Regions from separate parts of the Ruminococcus sp. B05 genome, predicted to be linked through region 1. Evidence: predicted binding sites of a transcription regulator. Region 1 holds the regulator's gene; each other region holds the start of a gene.
What was found. The regulator HrcA, encoded in region 1, represses chaperone genes, less so after heat shock. The targets are predictions, from matches to a motif close to TGTTAGCACTCNNNNNNNNNGAGTGCTAACA.

Region 2: the regulator HrcA is predicted to act here: its motif matches at 8,257-8,287, upstream of clpB (ATP-dependent chaperone ClpB).
Region 3: the regulator HrcA is predicted to act here: its motif matches at 4,228-4,258, upstream of D8Q48_RS11890 (Hsp20/alpha crystallin family protein).

Annotation. Positions count from the first base shown of each region.
Region 1 covers NZ_RBZR01000001.1:349,499-360,146, reverse strand. The annotation lists gene D8Q48_RS01435 (heavy metal translocating P-type ATPase) at 1-1,614, opposite strand, end outside; gene D8Q48_RS01430 (metal-sensing transcriptional repressor) at 1,652-1,957, opposite strand; gene D8Q48_RS01425 (Mrp/NBP35 family ATP-binding protein) at 2,110-2,940, opposite strand; gene D8Q48_RS01420 (NUDIX hydrolase) at 2,993-3,496, opposite strand; gene D8Q48_RS01415 (Hpt domain-containing protein) at 3,609-3,953, opposite strand; gene dnaJ (molecular chaperone DnaJ) at 3,966-5,165, opposite strand; gene dnaK (molecular chaperone DnaK) at 5,351-7,216, opposite strand; gene grpE (nucleotide exchange factor GrpE) at 7,266-7,901, opposite strand; gene hrcA (heat-inducible transcriptional repressor HrcA) at 7,919-8,974, opposite strand; gene hemW (radical SAM family heme chaperone HemW) at 9,184-10,371, opposite strand; gene lepA (translation elongation factor 4) at 10,373-10,648, opposite strand, start outside.
Region 2 covers NZ_RBZR01000021.1:5,659-16,306, reverse strand. The annotation lists gene D8Q48_RS17820 (LCP family protein) at 1-282, opposite strand, end outside; gene D8Q48_RS13340 (immunoglobulin-like domain-containing protein) at 337-1,044, opposite strand; gene D8Q48_RS13335 (polysaccharide biosynthesis tyrosine autokinase) at 1,041-1,763, opposite strand; gene D8Q48_RS13330 (Wzz/FepE/Etk N-terminal domain-containing protein) at 1,780-2,562, opposite strand; gene D8Q48_RS13325 (CpsB/CapC family capsule biosynthesis tyrosine phosphatase) at 2,565-3,287, opposite strand; gene D8Q48_RS13315 (3-isopropylmalate dehydrogenase) at 4,363-5,331, shown strand; gene clpB (ATP-dependent chaperone ClpB) at 5,524-8,121, opposite strand; gene D8Q48_RS13305 (extracellular solute-binding protein) at 8,409-10,304, opposite strand; gene D8Q48_RS13300 (ABC transporter permease) at 10,309-10,648, opposite strand, start outside.
Region 3 covers NZ_RBZR01000016.1:52,547-63,194, reverse strand. The annotation lists gene D8Q48_RS11905 (M20 family metallopeptidase) at 220-1,572, opposite strand; gene D8Q48_RS11900 (SAM-dependent methyltransferase) at 1,701-2,306, opposite strand; gene D8Q48_RS11895 (J domain-containing protein) at 2,451-3,497, opposite strand; gene D8Q48_RS11890 (Hsp20/alpha crystallin family protein) at 3,633-4,091, opposite strand; gene D8Q48_RS11880 (ATP-binding protein) at 4,543-5,811, opposite strand; gene D8Q48_RS11875 (helix-turn-helix transcriptional regulator) at 5,904-6,464, shown strand; gene D8Q48_RS11870 (NAD-dependent protein deacetylase, SIR2 family) at 6,613-7,464, opposite strand; gene D8Q48_RS17235 (hypothetical protein) at 7,469-7,645, opposite strand; gene D8Q48_RS11865 (hypothetical protein) at 7,662-7,982, opposite strand; gene D8Q48_RS11860 (NAD-dependent protein deacetylase) at 7,969-8,877, opposite strand; gene D8Q48_RS11855 (Rrf2 family transcriptional regulator) at 8,931-9,200, shown strand; gene D8Q48_RS11850 (radical SAM mobile pair protein B) at 9,288-10,199, opposite strand; gene D8Q48_RS11845 (hypothetical protein) at 10,196-10,342, opposite strand; gene D8Q48_RS11840 (hypothetical protein) at 10,439-10,648, opposite strand, start outside.

The DNA of each region.
Region 1 (10,648 bases):
TCGTTTTATGTCTGTAGAAATAATTGCATGAGAATTAATAAATTTTTCATTTCCGCCTGATACGAGTTTGCCGTTTAATCTTGCTGTTAATCCATTACCTGGAACAGCTTCGAAATCTTCTACATTTTGAATCGGAATATTATATTCTTTGCTTGCTGATAATATTGCATTTGCAAGGGGGTGTTCGCTCTTAGCTTCCAGTGCAGCTGCCTTTTCTAATAATTCGGTTTCTGATATGCCATCAGCAGTGATGATATCAGTTACGTGTGGTTCTCCACATGTAATGGTTCCCGTTTTATCCAACGCAATTATGTTAATTTTCCCAGTTTCTTCCAAAGAAACCGCCGTTTTAAACATGATTCCATTTTTTGCTCCGATTCCATTTCCTACCATAATAGCAACCGGAGTCGCAAGGCCAAGAGCACAAGGACAACTAATTACAAGAACAGATATTCCTCTTGCCAAAGCAAAGCCGATATCTTGTCCGGCAAATAGCCAGATTATTGTGGTTATAATAGCAATGCTAATTACCATTGGAACAAAAATCCCAGATACTTTATCGGCAATCTTAGCAATTGGAGCTTTTGTGGCTGCCGCATCACTAACCATCTGAATAATCTGAGAGAGTGTGGTATCTTCACCGACTCTTGTTGCTTCACAGGTAATAAAACCTGATTGATTTAATGTTGCTGCGGATATTGCATCTCCTTTTTCTTTGTCTACAGGGATGCTTTCTCCTGTTAAAGTTGATTCATTCACAGCACTGCTTCCACTGATTATTATACCATCCACAGGGATGTTTTCTCCTGGACGAACAACAAATATATCGCCTTTTTTTACCTGATCAATGGATACTTCCTGTTCTGCACCATCAACTAAAATAACTGCCTTTTGAGGAGCAAGTTTCATAAGGCTTTTTAATGCATCTGTTGTTTTTCCTTTAGAATGTGCTTCTAGCATCTTTCCTACAGTAATTAATGTTAAAATCATGGCTGCAGACTCAAAATAAAATTCATGCATCCATGACATTACTTCATCCATATCCATACGTATTTGTGCATTTGTCATTGCAAATAATGCAAATGTACTATACACAAAAGATGCACCGGATCCCAATGCGACAAGTGTATCCATATTTGGTGCTCTGTGAAGTAATCCTTTAAAACCACTGATAAAGAATTTTTGATTGATTACCATAATTGCAATAGTAAGTAATAATTGAATCAGTCCCATTGCAATGTGATTTTTACTAAGCCATCTAGGAATTGGCCAGTTCCACATCATGTGCCCCATAGAAAGGTACATGAGCGGAATCAAAAAACAAAGGGATATAATAAGACGTTGCCGTAGCTTTGGTGTATCTCTGTCTTTTAAAATGTCGTCTGCATCATCAACAGTATGTTTCCCTTTTTCACTACCTTTTTTTGATGCTCCATATCCCGCGTTTTCTACTGCTGAAACTATCATTTCAGCGGAAGCTGTACCTTCTACACCCATTGAATTTGTAAGTAAACTTACTGAACAATTGGTAACACCCGGAACCGCAGACACTGCTTTCTCTACTCGGGAACTGCAGGCAGCACAACTCATTCCTGTAATATTATATTGTTCCATATTTTCTCACCTCGTTTGTTGCAAATCCATTGTTCAATTATTTCATTAATTTCTGGAATGTATTTACCAGTTCGTCTATCGTTTCATCTTTACCTGCACGTATATCATCTGCTACACAAGTACGAATATGATTCGAGAGTAGAACTTTGTTGAAACTATTAAGTGCTGCATTTGCCGCTGATACCTGGATTAATATATCTGGACAATATGCATCTTCTTCTACCATTCTTTTAATTCCACGAATTTGCCCCTCTATTCGACTTAGTCGATTAATTAAATCTTTATACTCTTTTTCTGTACGTTTTTTTTTCTTATGACAACAACATTCATTTTTTTCATCCATATATATCATCTCCTTTACATCTCTACCAAGATTATATACCCCCACATGGTATATTGCAAGTCCTAAAAATATTTTTGATTGAAATATAAAAAAACATAGATTATAACTTTATCGAAATAATCCATGCTTTTTATAATAATTGGTAAATAAAATTAAAGTTCAATATCTTTTATATATGGATTTGTTATGTCAAAGAAACGTTCTTCTTCAACAGCTTCAGCCATTTTTGTGTCAATTGGCATCTTTCCTAACACTGGTACACCATATGATTCTGCAATCTCATCTATATGACTTTCTCCAAATATTTTGATTTCCTTACCACAATCCGGACATTTAACATAACTATAATTTTCTACAATACCTAATACTGGTATGTTCATTTGTTTTGCCATACCATAAGCTTTCTTTACGATCATCTGAACTAAGTCCTGTGGAGATGTTACGATTACGATTCCGTCAACTGGGAATGACTGAAATACAGTCAATGGAACATCACCTGTTCCAGGTGGCATGTCTACAAATAAATAATCAATATCATCCCATATTACATCAGTCCAAAATTGTTTTACAACGCCTGCAATAATTGGTCCCCTCCAAATAACAGGAGCTTCTTCATCATCTAACAAAAGATTAACAGACATAATCCGGGTTCCGTCTTTTGCAAGTGCCGGGAAGATTCCCTCTTCGCTTCCTTTAGCCTGTCCATGAATACCATACATTTTTGGAATGGATGGTCCTGTAATATCTGCATCTAAGATACCGACATTATAGCCTTTTTCTCTCATCATACGTGCAAGCGAAGCTGTTACAAAAGATTTTCCAACCCCACCTTTTCCACTAACAACACCGATTACACGCTTCACACTTGAATATGGATTTGCCGGTTCTCTCATATCGGTTTTTTTACTGCTGCACCCGTCTGCATGTGCACAAGTAGCACATGACTCTTCTGAACATCCCTGAGTCTTTGTCTCTTCTGACATATCATATACCTACACTTTCTTAAAAATATATATGGCATAAAGCCATTGTATCTTAATCTTCAAATATTTGACGTATACTGTCATAATGAAGAAAGATTCCTTGTTTTGCATATTGTTTTACTTCATCAATTGTTGCAATTGAAAATTCTGACACTTCTTTATCTTGAACTTTTACATCTTTATCGTCAAAATCTAAAATAAATTTATAAATGTCTACGAAATAATTATTTTTCTCTTCTGGGTTGATGCGCTTATAAGAAAAAGTGTAACCACCATCTGCGCTGGAAACATCAATTCCGGTTTCTTCCTTAATTTCTCTTATTATAGCATCCTTGGAATCCTCTCCTGCGTTCGCCCCGCCGCCTGGAACCTCCCACCATCCTGCGGCCCATTCTTTATCCATACGACGACGAGTGATCAGATATCTTCCATCCGGTCTTTGCAATACTCCAAGTACGGTTAAATGAAATTCATCCGGCTTCATGTTCCAGTCATTTCTTTTCATTGTCCGACCTGTTTTTTCTTTCTTTTCATTATAAATATCCCAAAATTCCATGCTTGATCTCCTCTCGTCTGTTGGTTTATAATCTGTTTTATTATATCACAATGAGCATAAAAAAACCACTGATAGCACTAAATCTAACAATGGTTTTATCATTGAAATCATTTTATAATGACTGAATCGCCAAAATTGTTACCCGATAGTCTTCATCTAATTTTTTTAACATCTCGGCCGTAACATTCTGTTTTCCGTCACGAAGAGATTCTGTCACAGCAATACTTGATTCGCTTAAATATCCGAGACCTAAATTCTGACATACGCCCTTTAAGGTATGTGCAGCACGGAAAGCTTCCGAATAATTCTGGTTATTCAAATTTTCATGCAACTGCTCGTAACTTTTATCATCTAAAAATTTGACTAAAAATCTTCGTATTAGGTTTTCACTCTGCAATCTTCTTAACACATCCTGATAATCACCGCCACATGATGTGTAACATTCTTCCAATGTCATTATATGTCTCCTCTATCCTTCTAATCCCTCTTTAATTTTGTCCATGAATTTTTTCTTGCCTTTGCCTTTATTCTTTTCTGTGGCATCAGTATCTGATGACTCCTGTTTTAAAGTATTACCGGCAAGCATATCGAATCTTCGCAAAGCTTCTTTTGCTTCAGCACTAAGTTTTTCAGGAGTCTGAATCACTAATGTTACATAATGATCGCCTCGTACCTGAGCATTTCGTAAAGAAGGAACTCCTTTTCCTTTTAAACGAACCTTAGTATCTGTTTTAGTTCCAGGTTTTACTGTATAAATAACATCACCATCTACAGTAGGAACGCGAATATCTGCCCCTAAAGCAGCCTGAGCAAATGAAATAGGTACTGTTGAGAAAATATGCATATCCTGTCTCTGGAATATAGGGTGACGAGATACATTTACTTCTACAAGTAAATCTCCTCTAGGACCGCCATTTACACCTGGCTCTCCTTTTTCACGAATCCGGACACTCTGACCATTGTCGATACCAGCAGGAATCGTAACTCGGATTTTCTTCTTGCTTGATGTATATCCTGTTCCGAAACATGAAGTACATTTTTCTTTAATAATTTTACCTGTTCCATTACAATTTGGACATGTCTGCACATTCTGTACAGTTCCGAAAAATGATTGTGACGAATAGACAACCTGCCCTTTACCGCCACATTTTGGACATGTTTCCGGGGATGTACCAGGTTTTGCACCGGTTCCGTTACATGTAGTACAAGGGTCTTTTAAAACTAATTCTAATTCTTTTTCACAGCCGGAAATTGCTTCCTCAAAAGTAATTCGAATGCTCTTGCGGATATTTGCGCCTTTCATTGGACTGTTTGAGGCACGGCCACCTCTTCTGCTACCACCGAAAATATCACCAAAAATGTCTCCGAAAATATCTCCAAAATCAGCTCCATTAAAATCAAAGCCACCGAATCCACCGCCGGCTCCACCTGCACCACCGTCAAATGCCGCATGACCAAATTGATCATATTGACGACGTTTATCTGCATCACTGAGGACGGCATACGCCTCAGAAGCTTCTTTAAATTTCTTTTCAGCTTCAGCATCTCCAGGATTCATATCTGGATGATATTTTTTTGCCAGAACACGATATGCTTTTTTGATTGCTGCATCATCTGCATCTTTGCTTACACCAAGCACTTCGTAGTAATCTCTTTTTGATTCTGCCATAATCTATACTACCTTTCATTTCTCTTACTAAGTTACATAAACGTTTACAATCTACCACAAACTACAAAAAATTGCAACGTGAAAATCTACGAAACCATTTGACCGGTTTCGTAGATAAAGTGTTACTGTTTACAAAATCTGTAAACAGTAACACATGTGTTTGTTTAAATGTATCAAACATTTTATTAAACTTCTTTATAATCTCCATCTACGACATCGTCACCCTGGAATCCTTCAGGAGCCGGACCTGCTTCAGGTGTAGGACCTGCCTGTGGACCTGCCTGACCAGCTGTCTGTTCATACATCTTTGTAAAGAGCTTCTGAGCACTTTCCATTAATTTGTCTTTTGCTGCTTTAATTTCTGCTACCTGCTCATCTGTAGTTTCTTCTGGAGTAGATTTAGCAAGCAAATCTTTCAATGCCTGACAATCAGCTTCTACAGCAGCTTTATCAGTTGCATCTAATTTATCACCGACTTCTTTAATTGCTTTTTCTGTCTGGAATACCATAGAATCAGCTTCATTTCTTGTGTCGATAGCTTCTTTACGTTTCTTATCCTGCGCTTCAAACTCAGCAGCTTCTTTTACAGCTTTATCAATATCAGCATCTGACATGTTAGATCCTGCTGTAATTGTAATATGCTGTTCTTTACCAGTTCCAAGATCTTTTGCAGATACATTAACGATACCATTTGCATCAATATCGAATGTAACTTCGATCTGTGGGATTCCACGTGGAGCCGGAGGAATTCCATCCAGTCTGAACTGTCCGAGTGATTTATTATCTCTTGCAAACTGTCTCTCACCCTGTACAACATTGATATCTACGGCTGTCTGATTATCTGCTGCTGTAGAGAAAATCTGGCTCTTCTTTGTTGGGATTGTTGTATTACGTTCAATTAATCTTGTAGCAACACCACCCATTGTTTCAATTGACAATGACAATGGAGTTACATCAAGAAGAAGGATATCTCCTGCACCTGCATCTCCTGCAAGCTTACCTCCCTGAACAGAAGCACCAAGTGCTACACATTCATCTGGGTTCAGAGACTTACTTGGCTCTTTGCCTGTCAGACGTTTTACTTCTTCTTGTACTGCCGGAATACGAGTAGATCCACCTACAAGAAGAACCTGACCTAATTCAGAAGCTGAAATTCCTGCATCTGAAAGTGCACGGCGTACTGGCTCAGCTGTTTTTTCAACTAAATCACGAGTTAATTCATCAAATTTAGCTCTTGTAAGATTCATATCAAAATGTTTTGGACCTTCTGCTGTTGCTGTGATGAAAGGAAGGTTAATATTTGTTGTTGTAGCTGAAGAAAGCTCTTTTTTTGCCTTCTCTGCCGCTTCTCTTAATCTCTGAAGTGCCATCTTGTCTGTAGATAAGTCTACGCCTTCTTTTGCTTTAAAATCAGCAAGCATATAGTCTGAGATCTTCTGGTCGAAGTCATCTCCACCAAGTCTGTTATTTCCAGCTGTAGATAATACTTCGATAACTCCATCACCAATCTCGATGACAGATACATCAAATGTTCCACCACCTAAATCGTATACCATAATTTTCTGCTCTTTTTCGTTATCAAGACCATAAGCAAGTGCTGCAGCTGTAGGCTCGTTAATAATACGTTTAACATCAAGTCCTGCAATTTTACCGGCATCTTTTGTAGCCTGACGCTGAGCATCGTTAAAGTAAGCTGGTACTGTAATAACAGCCTCTGTTACTTTCTCACCAAGATATCCTTCTGCATCTGCTTTCAGTTTCTGAAGAATCATTGCAGAAATCTCCTGTGGAGAATACTTTTTGTCATCAATTGTTACTTTGTAATCTGTACCCATCTCTCGTTTGATTGAAGAGATTGTTTTGTCTGCATTTGTTACAGCCTGACGTTTTGCCGGTTCACCAACAAGACGTTCTCCTGTTTTTGTGAATGCAACAACAGAAGGTGTTGTTCTTGCTCCCTCTGTATTTGCGATAACAGTTGGCTGACCACCTTCCATTACGGCAACACAACTGTTTGTTGTACCTAAGTCAATACCAATAATTTTTCCCATGATATTTGTCCTCCTAATTTATCATTCTAAATTTACTGATTTACTACTTCTAATTTGCTACTTTTACCATGCTGTGTCTTACAACACTATCACGGTATGTGTAACCCTTCTGGAATTCTTCTACGACAATATTTTCGCCGACCTCCTCATCTTCTACGTGCATAACTGCATTGTGAAAATCAGGATTGAATTCCTGACCAACAGCCTCGATTGGTTTCACGCCTGCTTCACCGAGAGTTGTCATTAACTGTTTGTAAATTTTATCCATCCCTTCCATGAAAGGATGTGATTTTTCTTCCTCTGACACAGCTGCCAGTCCGCGTTCAAAATTGTCCACGACTGGAAGAATTTTATCTATGATATCTTTCGCTCCTATTTCGTACATCTGTTTTTTCTCTTTATCTGTACGTTTGCGGAAGTTATCAAACTCAGCCATTTGACGAGTGAGACGATCTGTTAATTCTTCAATCTTTTCGTCTTTCTTGTCTTTCTTGTTCTTTTTACCAAATAATTTTTTCTCAGATTTTTCTGTCTCTTCTAATGCTTCATCTTCTGAAATTTCTTCTTCGGATCCATCAGCTTCAACAGCTTCTTCTGTTACCTCTTCAGATTCTTCTTCAACAGTTTGTGCGGCTTTTGCTTTTGCCTCTTCTACTGCTTCTTTTACCATATCTTCCTGACTCATTTTTCCCTCCACCAATTTTATTCTATATCCTGTTCGCTTAAATCTCTACGATTTAAAGTATCCAGTTCACTCTTTAATGTCTGCAATGTTTTCATTACATGTTCATAATCCATACGTTTCGGGCCAATAATACCGATTGTTCCACGCATTCCTTCGCCCAGCTCATAAGTAGCTGTTACAACACTGCAATCTTTCATTGTCTTGACTGGAGTTTCATCGCCAATATAAACTTGTATTCCTGTATTCTTTTCATTTGAAAGAGTTTCTGTAACCAGTTCTGCAAGTTGTTGCTTTTCCTCAAAGGCACTTATTATTTCCTGTGCACTCTGCTTATCACTTAATTCCGGATACTTAAAAATATTTGTCGCACCACATGTATAAATTTCCATATCATCTTCTACATGAATAATATCTGCAACAGCATCAAGCACATCACTGATTACTTTACTATGAATACCGGCCTGCTCTTTTAATCTGGCAATCAATCCAAGATTAATTTCCTCAATAGACATGCCATTGAGTGATGTGTTCAGAAGCATATTCAGCTTTAGCATCGTTTCATTGCCTAACTCTTCATCAACTTCGATAATCTTGTTTTTAATTACATTCCCCGTCATTACAATAACTGCAACAATCTGTTCTGGATCCACCTGTGATAATTGAATAAATTTCAATGTGTTCTTATGGTTGATCGGAGCAGAAATCATGGTTGCATAATTTGTATTATTCGCAAGCACTCTCGCTGCTTGTTTTAATACTTTATCAACCTTATCAGATTTTTCTAATACAACATTTTTCAAATCTGATAATTCTTGTTCCTTATCGGCCATCAACATATCTACATATAACCGATATCCTTTATCCGAAGGAATTCTTCCGGCAGAAGTATGTGGCTGGAAAATATATCCCATATCCTCTAAATCCGCCATCTCATTTCGAATTGTTGCTGAACTTAAATTCAAGTCGGTTGATTTCGAAAGAGTTCTTGAACCTACCGGTTCTCCGGTCTCAAGATAATTCTGGATAATTGCTTTAAGTATAATATGTTGTCTATCTGTTAATTCTATATCCATCTTCTTAAAACCTCCTCTTTCTTTGCTATTAGCACTCCACTTATTTGAGTGCTAACACCTTACAAGTAATAAGATATCACCTTGATTTCCGTTTGTCAACACTGTTTATCATTTTTTTATAGAAATAAAAATTTATTGTATATTTCTATAAAAAAGAAAAAACTCTGATATAAACAATCAAAGTTTTCCTGTTTTTATTAGTATTGATTTTAAAGTAAAAATTCAGATAGTACATAATTGCTGATATCCATTCCTCTGTGAGTAAGGAGCAGATTATCTTCTTTACTTATTATTAATTTATCTTCTTCCAATCTTTTTATTATACTTCCATAAACCTCTTCAATTTCCTTACCAAAAAACTTGTGAAACTTATTTTTTGAAATGCCAGCTGTTTTTCTTAATCCCAAATACATAAATTCTTCCATTTGATTTTCTAAGGTTAAGTATTCGCGTTCTATTTCAATCGCTTGTTTTTGATTAATGTTTTGAATATATTTATCTCGATTCATAACATGATTGAAACGGATTTGTTCTTGTATTTCGGAAGTATTTTTATTTTGAACGGAAATTAGAGATGCTGCACCGGCACCAAGTCCAAGATAATCCACTCTGTCCCAGTATCCAAGATTATGCGTACATTCTTTTCCGGGATATGCATAATTGGATATCTCGTAGCGGTGCATTCCACAACTTTCTAACATTTGAATGGTCATCTCACCCATTGTATATTCATCATCTTCGGAAGGAAGTTTCCAGTCACCCGCATCAAAAAGACCTTTATAATACCACTCATAGAACTTGGTTTCTTCTTCTAATATCAAGCTATATGCAGAAATGTGTTCAGGGTTAAGTGCCGAAATTTTTTTCAGTGTATTTTCCCAGCTTTTTAAAGTTTGTCCAGGAAGTGCTGACATAAGATCAATATTTCTATTCTTAAATCCTACTTGATCAACAGCTTCCCATGTATTTAGAAAATCTTTGTAAGTATGAATTCTTCCCAACATTTTCAATTCTTTATTTTCTGTTGATTGCAATCCGATACTTACACGGTTGATACCTGCCAGTTTATAGCTTCTTAATTTTTCAATGTTTATAGTTCCTGGATTCATCTCCATTGTAATTTCTGCAATAGGATCGATTGTAAAAACCTGATTTAGATTTTCAAAAATCAGGTTCATCTGTTCAGCTGTCAAAAGAGACGGTGTTCCTCCCCCGAGGAAAACCGTCTTTACTATATATTCTTTTGCAAAGTCTTTATAACGATTAATCTCTTTACATAAAGCCTGTACATAAGTATTTAATTCTTCTTTTGTTCCACTTGCGGAAAAGAAATCGCAATAATTACACTTTCTTACACAAAATGGTATATGGATGTATAATTCTAATTCTCTCTTCATATTAATCTTCATCTAATTTCAATACACTCATAAATGCTTTTTGCGGGATGTCTACATTTCCAACTTGACGCATTCTCTTCTTACCTTCTTTTTGTTTTTCAAGAAGTTTTTTCTTACGTGAAATATCACCACCATAACATTTAGCAAGAACATCTTTTCGCATTGCTTTAACTGTTTCTCTGGCAATTACTTTTCCACCGATTGCTGCCTGAATCGGAATCTCAAACATTTGTCTTGGAATTTCCTGCTTTAATTTCTCACACATTTTGCGTCCACG
Region 2 (10,648 bases), on a different contig from region 1:
CATCAGCTTGTCTGCCTTCAACATATAGACAATTCCAATTGCCTGTAAGATACTCAGTATAATACTAAGTACAATTCCTACGATATAGACTTTATTTTTTACATATTGTAATCCGAATGTTACTCCAAATAATATTAATAATACAATGATAATTGCCACCAGATATTTCGTTGGTACCAATCCGCTGTTCCAGATAACTGCAATCAAACCGACCGCAAGAATCAACTGTATTAATGTAATCAACTTTCCTGCCATATGCAGTGTCTTCTTCTGTTCTTTCATCTGATTGATATACTCCTTCTATCCTGCTGTTTGTATCCTCTTAATGTACATATCCTACTGCACGTTCAATGTAAATGCTTTTACTTCAGATGCATTGCCATCGGAATCTATTACATAGTAATGTAATAAATAACTTCCTGGAACATTTACATCATACTGACCATCTACACTGATACGCGTTGATAATGAATCTGCATCATCATTGCCATCGGCAACACCTTTGACTACACTCATAAGGTCAAATTCTGTTCCGGCTGCAATTGTTACCTGGTCTGTTGTAAGTGCGATTACCGGTGCTTCTCCGACCGGTGTGAGATCATTGTTTGCATCTGCTTTGGCAGGCTCGTTCTGTGATGCTGCTGCCTCTCCGGATTGTTCTGTATTCTCATCCGCTATATTTTCTGTGTTAGGATGTGCATCCGTCTGTGCATTTCCATTTTCTACATAATTAACTGTTCGCTTGGCAGTTCCTACATTCTTTGCCTTGTCCATCACACCGTAATATACGATTGCTTTGCCATCTTTAATCTGCACAACGCGGTCTACAAACACTTCATCGGTAAGGTCTCCGTCTCGGTTATCTTCTGCACTGACACCTTTTAAAAGTTCTCCATAACCTTGCCCTTCTTGATATGTGAGGTCTGCTTTCTTCACTTTAATAACCGGAGCCTGTCGATCCTGACTGCCACGAACAACCAGTGCTGCACCTCCAAGTATCAGACAGCCTGCTATCAGCACAGCTACTAACTTTTCTTGTTTCATGCCTCTTCCTCAGCCTTTCCCTCTTCCTCATGACCATAATCGCCATATGAGCCATAATATTTTCCATAGTATTTTCCATAATACTTATTCTGTCCCATATCTACTTTATTTAATACTACTCCAAGGATTGGACAGCCTGATTTTTCCAACTGCTCTTTTACAACTTTTGCAAATTTATGACTGACTGTGTTTGCTGAAATTACAAGCACTGATGCATCGCTCTGTTTTGCTATAATCGCTGCATCAATAACGCTTCCCAGCGGCGGTGCATCAATAATTACATAATCATAGGCTTTTCTTGCACTTGTAAGGAGACTTTCAAATCGTTTGCCTCCTAACAGCTCGGCAGGGTTTGGCGGTACTACACCTGCGAAGATCATAACCATGTTTGTATCTTTTACACGATACATAACTTCTCCAAGCTCTGTCTGTCCTGATAAGAAATGTGACAGTCCTTTCAGTTGTCCGTTTACTTTATGTCGTCCTGCTAATACTGATTTTCTTAAATCAGCATCAATAAACAGTACTTTCTTACCTGCCTCGGCAAATGAATGTGCCACTGCGATTGTTACTGTACTCTTTCCTTCGTTTGGTGTGCAACTTGTAAACACCAATACTTTATTATCCTCTCCTGAAAACTCAATGTTGGTACGGAGAGACTTGTATGCTTCATTACTCCGATAATCTTTTTTTATTTCTTTTAATTCTATTTCCTGCATCTTTATTCCCTCTTTGTTATCTGTTCATCGTCTTTGTGAACTGACATGCTGACAATCCTTTCGCTTTTTTATTCTTCTTTGCTCCTTCTGCGATTGGAATAGACGTTAATGTATTCAGTCCCAGATAACGTTCTACGTCGTCTGGTGTCTTAATTGTGTCATCCATGATATAGATTAATACAACAACTCCCATTGCCAGAATAATCCCAAGGATTCCACCCATCATTGTATTCTTCATTGTATTTGGTGAAGATGGTGCACTTGGAAGGTCTGCCTTCTCAACTGTATTAACTGCATCTGCATCCATAATCTCTGTGATCTGTACGCTGACAGCTTCGCGAACTGCATCTGCAATCTCTTTCGCCTGTTTTGGATCATCGTTTTCTACTTTGATAGTAAGGATTCGTGAGTCTGTTGCAGCTTCAACCGATATCATCTTCATTAACTCTTCAGGTTTCACATCCAGGTTTAATACTGCGATAACCTGTTCCATTACTGTACGGCTCTTTACCAGCTCTGTGTAGTCCTTTATTAAATATGAACCAGCCTGTAAATCACTTGTTGTTATACCTGCTGCCCCATCTGATTTGGACAGTACATATACTTTTGTCTCTGCCGTATACATAGGCGTAATAAAAAGCTTTGTTCCAATAAATGCCAACAAAGCTACGATAATTCCTGTCAGAATAATGATGTGTGCTTTTTTTAACAAAGCACCGATAACTTCTGTCAGGTCAATTGTCAATTCGTCATTATCTGACTCTGGATTCATTCTTGTATTTTTTGTGTATTGATTCATAACTACTTTCTCTTTCTCAATAACGTAGCTGCGTTATCGAAGAAAATCCTCCTCATGTATTCTTCTCCATATTTTTTCTTGACGTAATCTGCCGCCTTTTTCATCTTTGGAGCACGTGTCTGTACTCCATGTGCGTCGGTTCCTACTCCGAACACCATATCTTCATCCATCAGTTCTTTTACAAACTTCTTGGCTCTGCGACCGCCATCGCCAATGATACTTCCTGCATTCACCTGAATGCTTGCGCCCATATCACACAATTCTTCTGCATATCCAATATCATCTAGCAGACATTGATAACGCTCTGCATGGGCAATAATCACTTGATTCCCGGTCATCTGAACCTGCTGCACTCCCTGACGTATGTAGTCGTAACTATCGGATGGAGAAAATTCCAGCAATACAGTGTTTCTTTTATTCATTGTAAGAATCTCTCCCCTGTTTATCTTCTCCGGAACATCCTGTCCAAAGAAAACCTCGGTTCCCAGATAAATTCGGAATTTATCACTAATCTTCGCTGCTTCTGCCCGTACCAGTCTTAACTGTTCGTTAAGTATCTCCGGCCTTTTATGTCCTCTGCGCGGATGATGATGTGGAGTTGCAATGATTAAACGGGTTCCTTCATTAAAGGCAATCTGCAGCATCTGTCTTGTCTCTTCCAGATTCTGTGCTCCGTCATCCACACCAGGCAAAATGTGACAGTGCATATCTATGTATCTGTCCATTCAAAAATGACCTCCATCTTTCTCAATTATTTGCTAAAAAAGGTCGCAAAAAGACCTATTTCGCTAATATTAGTCTATAGGTATTCATGAAATTTGTCAATAAATTCCACTCTAATTCTATTTTGCCTTTTAGTATCTGTCGTATCAAATCGGGTAGTGTTATCCAGACAAAACATTTTGATATTAAAATGTCTCTAGAAATAAGACAAGCGAAAAGCTTTTTCTTTACGCTTTTGGGTTATGTTTTTTGCATCTTTTCATTTTTTCATTTTTTCATTTTTTTCATCTTACGTATAACTATAAATTGCAATTATTTGTTTACAAAACATTTTAAGTATAAAACTTTGATATACCTATGTCAACGCCCCCCCGAAAAATTTGTTGTTTTTTATTTGTACAAGAGGTGGCGGGGGAGGAACGGTTATGCGCTGTTGCAGATGCTTTTTAGGATGCAGTGATATCTGCAAGAGTGGGATATTCGATATCGCAGATGCTTTTTTTGATGCGGCGGTATCTGCAAGAGTGGGATATTCGCTGTTGCGGATGCTTTTTCCCTGCCACTCATGTATAATTGCATCTGCAATTTACTTATTTCATGACTTGCAGATATTCACTTCTACTTAAATTGCATCTGCAACCTGCTTATTCTATAACTTGAAGATGCTTCCCACTCAAAAATTGCATCTTCAATTTACTTATTCCAAGGCTTGTAGATGCTTCTGCTCCAAAAACAACATCCTCAACTTGCTTATTCCAAGACTCGTAGATGCTTCCCCTCGCTTTCTGCTAAACTGTGTATTGTGAAACATAAAACTTCTTACTTTACATAACTTAATTTTCATGATATGGTATCACTACGTCTTCAGGGGATTTCTTTTCTCTGAATTATCTAAGCCGCAAGGCTCTCATCTCGGGTTTCGATTTCTGAAACATAATCCGATATGAAAAAAGATGCTTTTGACAAGTTGATAATCGAGGATTTCTATATTGTTTTTCACTTCAATGGTATATTTTTTGTTGTCTCTTTGTCATTGCATTAAGTAACTGGAAACTTTATAATGAAAGGAGACTTTAATTGAAGGAAGGTACAAAAGATACAATTCAATGGCATCCGGCTTTTCAGGCATCAATCCAGATCGAATTTGAAGCCGAAGCTGAAAAACTTACCTTTGAGCCGGAGCATTTGCTTTCCAAAAAGCCTATGCAAATGGATGAATTGATCATCAAGGTTGCTGAAAACGAAGCGATTCACAAAAATATTGGCAGGATTTTTAAAAAATACAATATCATTGAATACAAAAGTCCGGATGATAACCTAACAATCAATGACTTTTACAAAGTGTACGGATACTGCTGTTTTTATCAGTCAGACACAGATAAAATTTGCGAGATTCCACCCGATGAATTGACTATCACTTTCATTTGTAATCATTTTCCGAGAAGAATGGTTCAACATTTGAAAGAATTTCGTGGACTGGATATTAGTCATGTGGAGGCTGGAATCTATTATATTACCGGGGATGCTTTTCCGATGCAGCTTTTGGTGACGAGGGAATTAGATCCGAAAGAAAATCTCTGGTTGCAGAGTTTACGCAACAACATGTCTGAGCCTGATGAAATTGAAACGCTTCTCAGAGAATATGAGACAAAAAAATCATCGAAATTATATCAAGCTGCAATGGAAGTTATTACCCGAGCGAACTGGGATGCAGTAAAGGAGGTTAAAGAAACTATGTGTGAAGCATTGAGAGAATTAATGGCGGAGGAATTTCAAGAACAGGAAGAACTGGTAACGAAGCGAGTGACGGAGGAAGTAACGAAACGAGTAACGGAGCAAGTAACAGAACAAGTGACCGAACAAGTAACAGCACAAGTAACCGAACAGGTGACCGAACAAGTAACAGAACAGGTAACAGAACAGGTAACAGAACAAGTGACCGAAGAATTTATCAGAACTCTATCTAAGTCAATCACTGATGTTGATAAGCTTGCTGAACTTTTGAATTTACCTGTGGAACAGATTAATAAAGTATTGGATAAGTGATGGGATCCCCCGTTCCACCATACAAAATACCAAGCGACTATGCAATCTGGCGAATTGGAGTCGGGCTTGCCCGACGAAGCTGAGCAAGAGAGCATAGTCGCTTGGTATTTTTGTGGGCATTATGCTATCTGAGACTAAAATAATGGCAGACTGCTCGCACAGTCTGCCATCTAATATTACTTATTCTCTTTATTAAATATCACTTCGACCTTTTATCTTCGCTACAAGTTTGCCATCTTCAACCTGTAATAAGATCACATCGCCTGTTCCGACATTTCCTTCGAGGATCAGTTTTGCAGCTAATGTATCAACGTGTTTCTGCAGATATCGTTTGAGTGGTCTTGCACCGTAAGTTGGATCGTAACCGCCATCTATAACGAAGCTTTTTGCTTCTGGTGTCAATTCGATGGAGATTTCTTTATCTTCCAGTCTCTTGTTTACATCTGCAATCATTAAATCTACAATTGAACCGATGTTTTCTTTTGTCAATGGTTTGAACATGATAATCTCATCGAGACGGTTCAGGAATTCTGGTCTGAAATGTGCTCTTAAATCTTGCATTACCATTTCTTGATTTTCTGGCTTGATTTCGCCGTTGTCCTGAATTCCATCCAGCAGGTAGGAGGATCCGATGTTGGATGTCATGATCAATATTGTATTTTTAAAGTCTACTGTACGGCCTTGTGAGTCTGTGATACGACCATCATCCAGTACTTGCAAAAGTACATTGAATACGTCCGGATGTGCTTTTTCAATCTCATCGAACAGTACAACGGAGTATGGTTTTCTACGAACTGCTTCTGTCAGCTGACCGCCTTCATCGTATCCGACATATCCCGGAGGAGCTCCGATCAGACGGCTCACGGAATATTTCTCCATGTATTCGCTCATGTCGATACGAACCATGTTATTTTCATCATCAAACAAGCTTTCTGCGAGAGCTTTCGCAAGTTCTGTCTTACCTACACCGGTTGGTCCTAAGAATAGGAATGAACCGATTGGTTTGGATGGATCTTTGATTCCTGCTTTGGAACGGATGATAGCTTCTGTCACTTTTGTTACGCCTTCGTCTTGTCCAATGACACGTTTGTGCAGTTCTTCGTCAAGATGAAGAGTCTTGCTTCGCTCGCTCTCGTTTAGTTTTGCTACCGGAATTCCTGTCCATCTGGAAATGATTCTGGCGATTTCATTATCTGTAACACTTTCATGTACCAGACGTAAGTCTTTCTCTTTGATATGTGCTTCCTCTTCTTCTAATTGTTTTTGAAGCTGTGGAAGTTTTCCATACTGCAGCTCGGCTGCTTTTTCCAAATCGTATGAGCGCTGTGCTTTTTGGATATCGTTATTAATCTGTTCGATCTCTTCACGGATTTTTTGAACACGTTCTACGGAATGTTTTTCATTATCCCACTGTGCTTTCTGTTTTGAAAATTGTTCTCTAAGTTCTGCAAGTTCTTGCTGTAAATGTTCCAGTCTTTCTTTGCTTAACCGGTCTTCTTCTTTTTTAAGTGCTGCTTCTTCGATCTCAAGCTGCATAATCTTTCTTCGCAATTCGTCCATCTCGGCCGGCATGGAATCTAATTCTGTCTTAATCAATGCACATGCTTCATCGACAAGGTCGATTGCTTTATCCGGAAGGAAACGGTCTGATATATATCGGTTGGACAATGTTGCCGCTGCCACAAGTGCTCCGTCTGTGATTTTAACGCCATGGTATACTTCATAACGTTCTTTCAGTCCACGAAGGATGGAAATGGCATCTTCTACGCTTGGTTCATCTACTAAAACCGGCTGGAAACGTCTCTCAAGTGCTGCGTCTTTCTCGATATATTTTCTATATTCGTCCAGAGTTGTAGCTCCGATACAATGTAACTCGCCTCGTGCAAGCATTGGCTTGAGCATATTTCCGGCGTCCATAGAGCCTTCTGTCTTACCAGCTCCGACAATTGTATGCAGCTCATCGATGAAGAGAATGATCTTGCCTTCGCTGTTCTTTACTTCTTCCAATACGGCTTTCAGACGTTCTTCGAATTCTCCTCGATACTTTGCTCCTGCTACAAGTGCCCCCATATCCAGTGCGAAAATAATCTTATCTTTCAGGCCTTCCGGCACATCTCCTCTTACAATTCGCTGTGCAAGACCTTCTACTGCTGCCGTTTTACCAACACCTGGTTCACCAATCAGAACCGGATTGTTCTTTGTCTTACGTGAAAGGATTCGGATTACATTACGGATCTCAGCATCTCGTCCGATAACCGGGTCCAGTTTCTGCTCTCTTGCACGCTCAACCAGGTCGGTACCATATTTTGCAAGTGCATCGTAGGTTGCCTCCGGATTATCGCTTGTCACTTTCTGATTACCTCTGACACTGGACAATGCCTGGAGAAATGAGTTGCGGTCGATTCCAAACTCTCGAAACAGTGCTTTCATCTCTCTGCTTGCGTGTTTTAACAATGCAAGGAACAAATGCTCAACTGAAACGTATTCGTCTCCCATCTGTTTGGCCTCGTCTTCTGCATGGATCAATACATTATTCAGATCCTGTCCGACAAACACCTGTCCCCCTTGCACCTTTGGTCTTTTATTGATTGCTTCTTCTACACGATTGATAAACAATGTGCCTTGAACGTTCATCTTCTCTAATAATTTTAAAATCAGGCTGTCATCCTGTGTAACCAGTGCATAGAGTAAATGTTCCTGTGCGATCTCCTGATTGCCATAATCATAGGCAACCTTCTCACAAGACTGAACTGCCTGCAATGAATTCTGTGTAAATTTATTAATGTTCATAACACAAACCCCCTTTTTTATAAAAATTGGTTGCTAAATGGTAGTTTTTAAAAGCGTTCTAAAAGCTACCATGAATTTTTCTTGTTCTATTTACTCTATAACAATACCACTGCTTTTTTGGTTTGTCAACACTTTTGTTAGCACTTTTTAATGGTGAGTGCTAATTTTATTTTCATGTCTCTTTTCAGATACCAATCTGCTTTCGTAAGCCCTCACATCCACTTTCATATAATAAGAAATACTTACGTTCGCCACATAGAAAAAGGAGTGCTTTCGCACCCCTCTTATCACTTCGCATTACTTGCTGCAATTTTTACTCTGCTCCACAGATCACTGATAATCTTCTTTGTATCTTCATTATATTCAAATATTTCATCATTTTGATTGTCGCTTCTTGGAATGTACGCATTGATTCCTTCGAAATCGCCGCCCACTTTGGAGAGATCATCCATAACTTCTTTATTTGCGGCAGTGTAACCTATATAGCTTGAGTTATCATAAGCTCCGTCATAGTCGCTTGCATAGTTGATAAATGCGTATGCAAGTTCTGGATTCTTTGCATTTTTCGGAATAACCATCGCATCAGACCAGAGGTTTGTTCCGCTTTCCGGTAAATAGTAACCCATGTTTTCATTTTCTGCCATGACATAAGTTGCATCTCCTGAATAGATTAAGCCTAATGCTTTTCGGCCTTGTGCCATGTTGTCAATGATTTCGTCCATAACGATTTCCGAATCCATCGTCTGCACACACTGAAGGAGCCAGTCATAAGCCTTCTGGATTTCTTTTTCATTCGTTGTATTCATGGAATATCCCAATGCTTTCAACGCCATCATAAAGGAATCTCTCTCGGAATCGTAGAGATAGATATCTCCTTTATATTTTTCATCGAGGAAAATGTTGTAGCCTTCTTTTTTCAAATCTTCGATATCTACCTTTGTTTTATCGTAAATGATTCCGACTGTTCCCCAGAAATATGGTATTGAGTATTCATTTCCCGGATCGTATGCCAGATTTTTTACGCCATCATCGAGCTTATCAAGGCAGTCTAGTTTTGAATGATCTAATTTTTGCAGATATCCTTCGCCTATCAATCTCTGGATCATGTAATCACTTGGAACAAGGATATCGTAGGATTCTCCATTTGCGACTTTGATATACATTTGTTCATTGGAATCAAAGTTCTCCATAACAACGGTTGCCCCGGTCTCTTTCTGGAAATCGTTGATGATATTTTCACCGGTATATTCGCCCCAGTTGTAAATGTGCAAGGTCTGGCCTTCAAATGGCTTTGACGCGGCCTTGTTTCCGGATATATTTACAAAAACCACAATTGCTAACAATACACATACTGCTGCAGTTGCCGGATAAACGAATTTTCTTCGGCCTACATTTTCTTTTTTTGCACGTTTTGAAGCTACGACCGGTGCAATGTTAATAATTACCAGCGCTATTGTAATAATGACAACAACAAGTGTTGACACCGCATTGATACTTGGATTTACACGCTTGCTCATCGTATAAACTACAATACTTAAGTTTTTTACGCCGCGGCCTGTCACGAAGTATGAAATAATAAAATCATCTATTGACATGGTAAATGCAATCAGTGCACCTGAGATAATTCCCGGTGTAATCTGCGGTACAATGGCTTTTGTCAATGCCTGCCACGGTGTCGCCCCTAAATCCATCGCCGCATCTGCGATATTTGGGTCAAGCGAACGGATTTTTGGCATGACTGACAAGATTACATATGGTATACAAAATGCGATATGTGCCAGAAGCATTGTCACATAGCCTTTTTCTATTTTAAATGTAATGAACAGCAGCATAAATCCAATCGCTGTTACGATTTCCGGATTCATCATCGGCAGATTGTTTACCTGCTCCATCAGATCTCTGATAATCTTTTTGGATTTGCTTAATCCGATTGCCGTGATTGTTCCGATAATTGTTGAAATGATTGTTGCGATGATTGCCACGCTAAATGTTGTGGATAATGCGCTCATCATATCTCCGGAATCCATCATATGCTGATACCAGCGCAATGAAAATCCGGTAAATTTTGTCAATGATTTTCCATCGTTAAATGAAAAAATAATCATATATATAATTGGAAGATAGAAGAACACAATCGTCAGAACCAGAAGTATCTTACCAAATGGATGCTTATTTTTTTTCATTAGATTATGCCTCCTTTCCGCCTGCATTTCGTTTTTCAGTTTTACGCACTGCCATCATAAGTAGCATCATAATAACTGCCATGATCATAGAGATGGCACTTCCGAAGTTCCACTCTCCTACTGTAATAAACTGGTTTTCAATCATATTTCCAATAAGGAAATACTGACCTCCTCCTAACAGCTTTGGAATGAAGAAGGAGCTTACTGCCGGCAAAAATACTAATGTGATTCCGTTGATCACGCCCGGCAATGATAATGGCAGGGTGATGCGTCGAAATGTCTGCGCCGGACTTGCCCCTAAATCTGCGCTTGCTTCTAATAAGGAAGTATCCATTTTACACAGG
Region 3 (10,648 bases), on a different contig from region 1:
AAGCAAATAGAACTCAAAGGATACGTGGGAAGTATTCTCAGACCCCAGAAAAGTAAATCCATCATTGCTCCACCTATTTCGATCACAGTACACCACAAAGCAAGAAAAAGACTATGCAATCCAGCGAATTGGAGTCGGGCTTGCCCGACGAAGCTGAGCAGGAATGCATAGTCTTTTTCTTGCTTGGGGTTGTCGTGAACTAAATAGCAACTTAATGAACTAAATAGCAAGCAAATTCTTAATTGCCTCCATATAAATCAGCACAGTTTCCTCCATCTCAGAAACAAGAATAAATTCATCCGCACCATGAATACGATAATCCATACCAACCTTCTCCGGTCCAAATGCAATTATATTTTTCAATGATTTCGCATAAGTTCCACCGCCGATTACCATTGGCTCATTCTCTGTATCTCCAGTCACATCTACATATGCTTTATATAAAGCATTTACAAGTGGTGATTCTCTTGGATAGAATAATGGATCTCCGATTTCTAATATCTCAATGCGGCCATTCTCATCTTCTAATTTGTCTTCGCACATTTTACGGACATCTTCTGCTTTCAATGTCACCGGTACTCGGATATCAATTGTGCATGAAATAACACCATCTTCTGTCTTAACTATTCCATTACAAAATGTCAGATCACCATATTGATCCGCAATTTTCAGTCCTACACCTGCGCCATCACATGCAGTACCGATATGTGTATTATAGAATTTTACAAAATCATCTTCAAAACCTGCTTTTTCAAGACACTCACATGTCACGCCTGCTGCATTTACACCAAGAGTTGGGGTACTTGCATGTGCCGGTACTCCTTTTGCATAAATGCTGATTTCTCCATTTTCTTCTGTCAATTTATATTCCTGGAGTTTTGTTTCAGCAAATGTTTTCTCAAGTTTTTCTTTCAGACCGGCTTCACTTGGAATCACTGTTGTACATGTATCACATACAGCATTTGAAACAAATCCACCATTCATGGAAATGATTTTTGTATTTTTTGAATATGCCATCATAGCCATATGTCCTTTTTCACCATGGATACATGGATAGCTTGCGTCCGGAGTAAATCCGCAGGATAATTCTTCTGCCACCTCATTATAGTGTTCCATACATTTTGATCCTGTCTCCTCATTACATCCCATAATGAGACGGACGCGTTTATTCATTTTAATTCCAGAATCACGCAACAATTTCATTGCATAAAGTGCCTCTATAACCGGACCTTTGTCATCTGTTGTTCCACGTCCATATACATAATCTCCATCTCTTGTAAGCTTAAATGGATCATAAGTCCAGTCTCCACCTACCGGAACAATATCAAGATGTCCTGCGATTCCGATGATTTCCTCGCCCTCTCCCATCTCTGCATATCCACAATAATTGTCCAGATTTACTGTTTTAAATCCAAGCTCTTTTGCAATCCTAAGTCCTTCCTCCAGAGCTTTTGCTGGTCCCTCGCCAAATGGTTTCCCTTCCTTTGGTGTCCCCAGCTGAGAATCAATTGCTACCAATCTCCCCATATTCTCCAACATTTCTTCTGTCAATGCATGAATTTTTTCTTTCATTTCTCTATTCCTTTCTACTTGTATTTTCCCCTTTGAATTGCAAATATTTTTTATTATAACAAATATCCACATGCTTTACAATTTCCGGCAAAATTTTCAACACCGTGTCATATGATTTCATCACTTTTCTACTCATTTCCTATCTCGAAAATCATAATTCGTTCACGTTTATTGTTTTCTTCAAACAAATCCATACACTCAATCTCGTCAACAAATGTTAGTTCATCTACCGTCATCAGATACGCAATATACTCATCTGACGGATAGTAGAAGAATAACAACATTTGTCTTGGTTCTGCATAATATGATTGAACAATTCGAGCTATTACATTTCTTAATATTTCTATTGAAAATGGATTGAAGAAAAACATTCTGTCTTCTTGTTTTTCTAATGAATATGTTTCTGCTTTTTGAAGTAAAAATTCGGTTCTTGAACCGGAAACTGCAGTGTCTTGATTATTGCAGGCATCTTTGTAAATCCGTTCATCATATTCTATTCCGACACTTTTACATCTTGTCTGATAAGATAAGAAAAAATCAACCCTGCCCTTTCCGCAGCCATAATCAATCACGCAATTATTTTTCTTGATATACCCGCTGTTTGCCAGTCTCTCAAGTACACAATATGGCGTAGGCTCATACGGATAACAATATTGGTCTGCTTTTGTATCATCTCTGCCACTTGTTTTTATTTTTAACAACTTATCCCAATTATACTCATTTACATTCGACATTTTTATTTATTTCCTTTGTGTAAAATGAAAAGGCTTTTGTGTAAAGCAAAAAAAGACTTTACACTATCTACCTTTATCGTAAATATTATAGCATAGTGTAAAGTCTCTTTCTATTATCCGCGTGTACTATTTTTATCATTTTTATCACGCACACGCTCTCTGATATTCTTTTAATTTTTCTTTTGCTTCCTGATTCAAATATTTCGGCACTTGAATTTCCACTGTGACATACTGATCTCCATGCACGGATGCATTTTTCATGGAAACAATTCCTTTTCCTCTTAATCGAATCTTGCTTCCTGACTGTGTTCCTTCTTTGATTTTACACATGACGTCTCCATACAGCGTGTGAACTCTTGCTTCTCCTCCAAACACAGCTGTTGTGTATGGGATTTGTACTGTTGTATAGACATCTGCACCTTTTCGCTCATATCCAGGTTTATTCGCTACTGTTACTTTCAAAAACAAATCTCCGGCTTCACCGCCCTGAAATCCCGGCTGGCCTTTTCCACGAAGCCGTACACTTTTTCCGGTATCAATACCGGCCGGAATGTGTACTTTTAATGACTGACTGCTTCCGTCTGATGGATTTTGTAATGTAATTATCTTATCACAGCCAAATGCCGCCTCGTCAAATCCTACTGTTACATCTGCGTGGATATCGGAACCTTTTTGTGGTGCATTTTTATAATATTGCCCGCCAAAGCCCTGACTTCCACTATTTCCAAAGCCGCCAAAACCTTTGAAACCATCGGCACTTCCGCTTCTGAAACTGCCAAAACCTTTGCCACTTTCACCGCCATGGAACATATTTCCAAACATATCACCAAAAATATCCCCCATGTCACTGCTGTTGAAATGATATTCATGGTAAGCGCCATTCGCATCTTGGTATGCTCCGCTGTAAGAACCACCAAAACCCGAATTTCCTGCATTACCTTGATATGCACCATTTGGTGCACTTCCGTCAAATGCTGCATGACCGAACTGATCATACATTTTTTTCTTTTCTTCGTCACTTAATACATTGTATGCTTCTGTAACTTCTTTGAATTTCTGTTCTGCTTCTTTATTTCCCGCATTCGTATCAGGATGATATTTTTTTGCAAGCTTCCTATAAGCTTTCTTGATCTCTGAGGCACTTGCACTTCTACTAACCCCTAATACATCATAATAATCCCTCTTTGCCATTTATATCACCTCCTGATATTTTCTCAAAGCATTGCCTTAACAGCATCTATCAACTTATTTCAAATCAACAACACATAAAATTTTCCTCTTATTTAGAAAAAGCTCCCCAGGACTTCCCAGGGAGCTCTTTTTATCCTATCCCTCAATGGTTACAAAGTGGTTTGCTTCCACTTCTTTCTTCTCCTCTTTCTTCGGGATATCGAGTGTCAAAATACCATTCTCAAATTTTCCATGAATATCATTCTCTGTAACATCTTTACCTACATAGAATGTACGGCTTGTGCTTCCTGAATAACGTTCCTGTCTGAGGTATTTTCCTTTTTTCTCTTTCTCGTCTTTTTCAAGACCTTTCTCTGCGCTGATAGTCAAATAACCATCTTTCAATTCTACCTGAATCTGATCTTTCTTGAATCCCGGTAAATCTACTACCAATTCATATGCATCATCATGTTCTTTAATATCTGTTTTCATTACATGTGCTGCATGTTTTCCATACAACTTTTTCTCCACATCCGGGAGTGAAAAATTCATCCAGTTATCCCAATCGTTCCAATCATTTAAAAAGCTTTCTCCAAAAATACTAGGTCTTAACATAAGTCATCTCTCCTTTTTGAATCCATATATGTTAGCACTTTTGATTTGCAAAAGTGTTGAGTTCTTGAACTTTCGGATCTGAGGCTTTCTCTTTTATTTCCCTCCTCCTTTGTTCTATTTGTACTATAGCACCTATTATTAGCACTGTCAATAGATGAGTGCTAATTTTTTGTGAAGATTTTGTGAACGCTACGAACCATGCAGAATGGTGAAAAAAACGCCCTGCTAGTTTACTTGCAAAGGCGTCTATTTTTGCTATTTTATAGGGCGACAGCCCGACAGCGAGGGAAGTCTTTCCCGAGCTGTGCATGGCGTATGCCACTATTTCACAGGAATTTTTCACTTACTTTCGCACGGAGGTTTCTTGGTTTGACCACATTTTAACGACAAAATCTTGGAAAAATATATTCGTCTGATCTTGTATTATTTTATCTGTATCCATGCTGTCCTCCTACCTTATAATTTTCCAATTTGATTTTCGTTTTGTTCCGCTCTGTACCAATCTACCTTTTTCCTGTAAAGAAGCGAACATTCGAGAAACCGTTCTTTTTGATATACCCATTTCTTCCGCATAATACGCCTGTGTTGCAGACGGATTTTTCTCTATAATCTGCAACAACTTTTCAAGCTGCGTCTGTTCCTTATTAAACGGCACTTCATCACCATCAGTGCCATCATTGACGCCAATAGTGCCATTTTCAACGCCACTGGCGTTAATCATGGCGTTATTGTTATCAATCTGACCTCGATAAATATTGATACGCAAATCAACTTCGCCACCAATAAACTCCGGCTCCCGCAGTCCAGAAGCTTTTACTTTATCAATAATTCTCGGAATACCGCTTCCCCAATGCTCAATCAGGTTCATGTAAGCAAACGCATGCGCAAGAGCTTCATTTCTGATTTTAGAATAGCCTTCTTTCATACGCTCCATCGTTTGTCCCATTGGCAACTTTCCTGGGGAAGTAATCTCCAATCGATTGTCATATACAGCAACCTGTATGGTACCATGATCCAGATAACTACGATGTACCATAGCATTAATAATCAACTCACGAATGGCATCCGGTGGAATCTCATAAACGTCCTGGCGATAAATTCCCACAATAGTAGCACCCAAATGAATATTTCTCAGAACAAACTGAAATGCTTCGTCTATCTGCTCCCAAAGCGGACCGGTATATTCTCTACGGTCAACAAATACTGCTTTCGTTGTACCTTTGAACACACCACATTGCGTTGCAACATGAAGTCCTCCGTTGCCTGTCAAAATAGCAAACGCATTGGATGGATAATCCTTTCCATCACGCTCAATTAAAATTCCCCAGGAACGCAACTGCTGTCTTCCCACATCTTTAATCGATGCTTTCTGTTCCTCTGTACGAGCATTTCTGACAGCCTGCTCTTTCATAGCTTTGCAAAGGGCATCAATATCTTCATCTGTAACATTTAACCCAGTACATAAAGCCTGATCATAGTAACGGTTACTGCCCTCAAACAACAATTCTTTCATCATATACTCATCAGCGAGACGGGTAGTTCCGGCAACACGGACATATACACCGCCATCTCTGCCAAGAGTTTTAATATAATATGGGCGCTGTCTGCCCTCAGAAACCTCTACCACAATAACAGTCTTTCCATCAACCGTCTGTAAAGTGATATCCGGGATAATTGCCGGTTCACAGCTGTCTGATACGGCATTGGCAATGGCATCCATTATTTTATTCGCTTATTTGCGAATCTTTCTGTTTACATTCTGAGATTTTGATAGTAAAATGGAATTATCAAATAGAAAGCAGGAAATCTGATATGACGATTGGTGATAAAATAAAAAAAATCCGGACATTCCGGAATATGACACAGGCTGAACTCGGTGCTGCTCTTGGCTGGGGCGATAAAGGGGCAAACCGCCTTGCCCAATACGAAACCAACTACCGGGTTCCCCGTAAAGATCTGGTTGCAGAAATGGCTAAGATTCTGGATGTAAACCCACTGACACTACATGAGCCAACTACGATGAATGCTTCTGAACTGATGGAAATCCTGTTCTGGATTGACGAATTTAATCCCAGCATGATCAATCTCTTTCAATTGGAGACTTATCCAGACGAAAAAGTAAATTCCAGTGAGGATACCGCTATCCGCTACCATAATTCTGATAGCTGGCCTGCTCATCCACCTGTTGGCATGTGGTTTAATTATGGGATTCTCAATGATTTTCTAAAAGAATGGACACTTAGAAAAGAAGAACTGAAATCTGGTGCGATTAGCAGAGATGAATATTTTGAATGGAAAATCAACTGGCCGCAAACTTGTGATGATTGTGGAAAACGTGAACCGTCAAAGCAATGGCGATGCTCAAACGAATAGAATTTAGCGAAACTTAAATTTATTATATTTTTTCTCTTTAAGTAATGGAAAAGGCACTGAAAATCCAATATTTCTACGGTTTTCAGTGCCTTTTTTGCATTGTCCATTCAGAAAAATTAATTGCCCAAATAGAAATATATAAACAACCCTATAGGTTCTCTCTTGCCAGACATATTTCTTTCAGCGCCTCCCCAATATCTCCATCTACCCCGATCGACTTTCCGGCAATTTCTGAAGGAATATAGACTTCTCCTTTATTGAAGGTGATATAAACTGCTTCAGGTTCAGAAGCAGCAAGACTCATGAAAGGCTCTTTGATCATACGGTTTCGCCATCCCACGCCCAATTCCAGGATTGCTAGTCTTTTACCATGATATTTCTTAATAAAGTTCTGATAGTCTTGCATTTTCTTCTGGAACTGTTCGGTCTGAAAGAATGCATTGCTGTTTGCCATATTGACCGTAACTGGCCCTCCACAGCAGGAACAGCAGGGGACCAGTTCTGAGGGGATCTGTCCGTTTTTTTCAGCTTTCGCCATTTTGAGAATTTCATTCTGGTTTTCGTAAGGACCTGTTCCACATCCATTCTGGCACCGGGACTGGGTGAGACGGCCTTCCATCTCAAAGACCTTATCCCTGTCAAATCCTGCAGGCACGAAATGGTCCTCGCCATTGGAGGTCACAATAAAATAATCTTTGGAACCAACCAGACGATACAGATCCTCCATTACAGGACCGGGCTGTTCCAGATAACATTTCCGGCTGATCAGTCTGCTGAAAAATGCCCATTTAGATTCTTCTGTAGGATACTGAAAGAATAATCCCTGCAGTATGTTTCTGATCCCGTATCTGCTGCGGAAATCTCCGAAATCTTTCTGAAACCAGTGATCATCTGCAAAAATATTGTATCCTTCCGAAATAGAAAATCCGTTACTGGCGCCGATGAGAAGAGCGTCTGCTTCCTGGATAGCTTTATAAATATTTCTGAAGTTTTCTTCCATAATGTTATTTCTCCTTTTCCAACTGTGTCCGAAGTTCTTTTAATATATCTGCCAGATTGCCTTGCAGGTAAAGACTTCTCCCTTTTAAATGTTCCGGAGCAGAAAAGGCTTCCTGGTTCAGACAGACGTAAAACACCTGACTGTTACGGACCGTCATATCCCAGAAAGGCAGTCTGATCACCCCCGGTGTCCTCTCTCTAATCTTTTCCGGCAAGTACAGCCTTAAGAGCCAGATATGGCTGACCTATAGGCAGATGCCACATACTGTAAATATATTTTGTATAGTAGGCCCATTGCTGTTCCAGAGAAGAGTAACAGTAATAAAATCCGGCAAAAGGAGAAGTGAAATGGTAGTAGTCTTTGAATTCTCCCAGATGTGTTTCTAGTGCAGGAGCCCAGTGGTAATGGTTAAATCCCGCAGCACTGGATAGTCCGGAACCTGCGCCTACTACCACTGCATCAGCATCTGTGAGCAGCCGGACAAGGGATTCTATGTCCTTGTGACTATGCTTCTCCATGCTCCTTGTTTTCCTCTTTCTTTACCCTCACTGCCTCCTGTAGCACTAGGGCAATGTCTTCTTTGATAACCAGCCCCTTCTGTTCTATTTCTCCAGGAAGAAGGGCGTCCTTTGGATTAATGGTAATGTAAAACGCCTTAGGCAGGGAGTATGTGAGATTCCAGAAAGGTTCTTGGATAAACATAGGGGTCATTCGTCCTACGCCCAACTCCAGAAAAAGGATCTTCTTCTCTTTATTCTTTTCCAGAAATTCGTTGATCTTCCGGTATTCGTCTCTATACTTGGCACCTTCCAGGAATGTATATCCCCGTACCCAGGGCTCCATCTGGGCTCCGCATTTTGGACAGCGGGGGATCATTTTGACGGGGATACACAGATTCTCGTCAATAGCTGCATTCATGGCATAGACCATATCCTTGTTGTAATAAATCTGGTCATGACATCGGCGGCTGCACTGATAATAGCGGGAATCACCCTGGATGGCGCTTAATTTTTCTTCGGACACCACACGGGTAAACTGGAAGTCCTGATTGGTGGTCATAATATGATAGTTTTTACCCTCAAGGAGTTCCATGAGATCGTAGTAAGGCTGTCCTGTAGGACACTCATATTCCATATAGCCCATACGTGCAAGAAATGCCCAGTGAGCTTCCGGGGAAGGATAATGATAGTAAAATCCGTTAAAGGCTCCGGTAAATCCATATTTTTTATGGAAATCCCCCAGATATTTCTGAAATATCGCATCATTCTGATAGAAAAAATTATAGCCACAGGAAGCGGACATGCCGGCTGCTGCTCCTACCAGAATGGCTTCAGCAGAATTAAGTTTATCTAATAAGGTCCGGGCATTTTTTTGATATGCATTTTCAAAAACAATATTTTTCATTGGCTGCATGGTTAACTTTCCTTTCTTGTGTTGTTATTATTAAAATTACATCAAATTATACCATGTTAAAATATAAATTACAAGAAGAAAAAGAGCATCTGACCAGTGCCCAGATTGCAAAAAGTGTAAAAACAAATCCTGCCTATATCCGGCAGCTGATGGCCGCGCTGAAAAATGCAAGCCTTATCTCCAATATCCAAGGCCAGGCAAACGCCTGTCTTACCAAACCTGCGGATGAAATTACTATGCTGGATATATACCGGGCAGTGGAGGGAGAAAAGCCTTTGCTTCATCTTGATATTGATACCAACCCAGAGTGTGGAGTATACTGATAATAATAAAGAGACTGTAACATTCATGGAAAACTATGAGTTGTTTCAGTCTCTTGAGGCACCTCTTTTACAGCTCGACTAATTCAATCATTTTTTGCGCCGCCCTGTATTTTCCGATCCCCGTACTTCTTCATGATAGAAATAGTCCACGATTACAGGATGGCCTGGCTCTGCGCGGCCATAAGGCAGTTCGTTGTCTACAAAAGGACAGTCGTATTTTTGGGACATCTGTGCTGCCTGGTTTTCCAATGCCCGAAAATAACTTCGATCTCCTTTGCGATAGATTTCATCATACAGGGTAACAAGGTGGGGATAACATTTCTGAATATAATCCAGAATCTCCTGTTTGAAACCACCGCGGAGATTTAGATTTTCTAACCATACCAGGTCACACTGATCTTTCACACGTTCAAAAATCTTTTCAAAGTCTGTGATGCCCGGAAATACTGGGGAAATGAAACAAACCGTACGTATTCCGGCTTCGTATACCTGCTTCATTGCCTCAAGTCGTCGGCTGATACTAACAGCTTGATCCATGTCTGCCTGAAATTTTTCATCTAATGTGTTGATCGACCATGAGACAGTGACTTTTCCCATTTCTTTTAGTAATTCAATATCCCGGAGTACAAGATCCGATTTCGTACAGATAAGGATTTCTGCACCGCTATTTTTTAACTGTTCTAAAATCCTGCGGGTATTTCTTATCTCCTTTTCCTGGGGCAGATACCCATCTGTCACGGAACCAATCACTACCCGTTGGTCTTTATATTTTCTCGGGTTTTTAATTGCCGGCCAGTGTTTTATATCCAGAAATGTTCCCCACGATTCGGTATGCCCGGTGAACCGTTTCATAAAAGAGGCATAGCAGTATTTGCAGCCGTGGGTACATCCTACATAAGGATTGACAGAATATCCCCCTACCGGAAGACTGGATTTAGTCATGATATTTTTTGTTTCTACATCCCGGATCAGAATATCCTTTTCCATTATTTTTTTCATGCGTTCTGTTCCTCCAAAACCCGGATAAATGCCGAGGGCAGATCCTGGATCATTTGATTATCTCCCATAACGGGAAGTAGATCCTCTTTCATAAACACCGGTTTTGAATCATCTACAATCAGAACTTTTTGTCTTTTATTCATATTTTTTTACCTTTATCCTTGTTGATTTTATGATGTTCCAAATCATATCCGGTTGCATCATTTTAATGCCAGTTTCTAACATCTTGCTATTTTCTTCTATTCAGCCTTCCCCTCTGGGAAAATAATTTTAAACACAAAGAAAAAAATCACCATGGAAACTCCACCTGTAATAATTGTCACAAGCATGTTATAGACTGCCGGTGCCACATATGCAGATGCAACTGGCATCCACAGATTATTAAATCCATTACAAATCAGCGAAATTACCACCCATGCAACAAAATACCAGATTGCCTGATATACAGG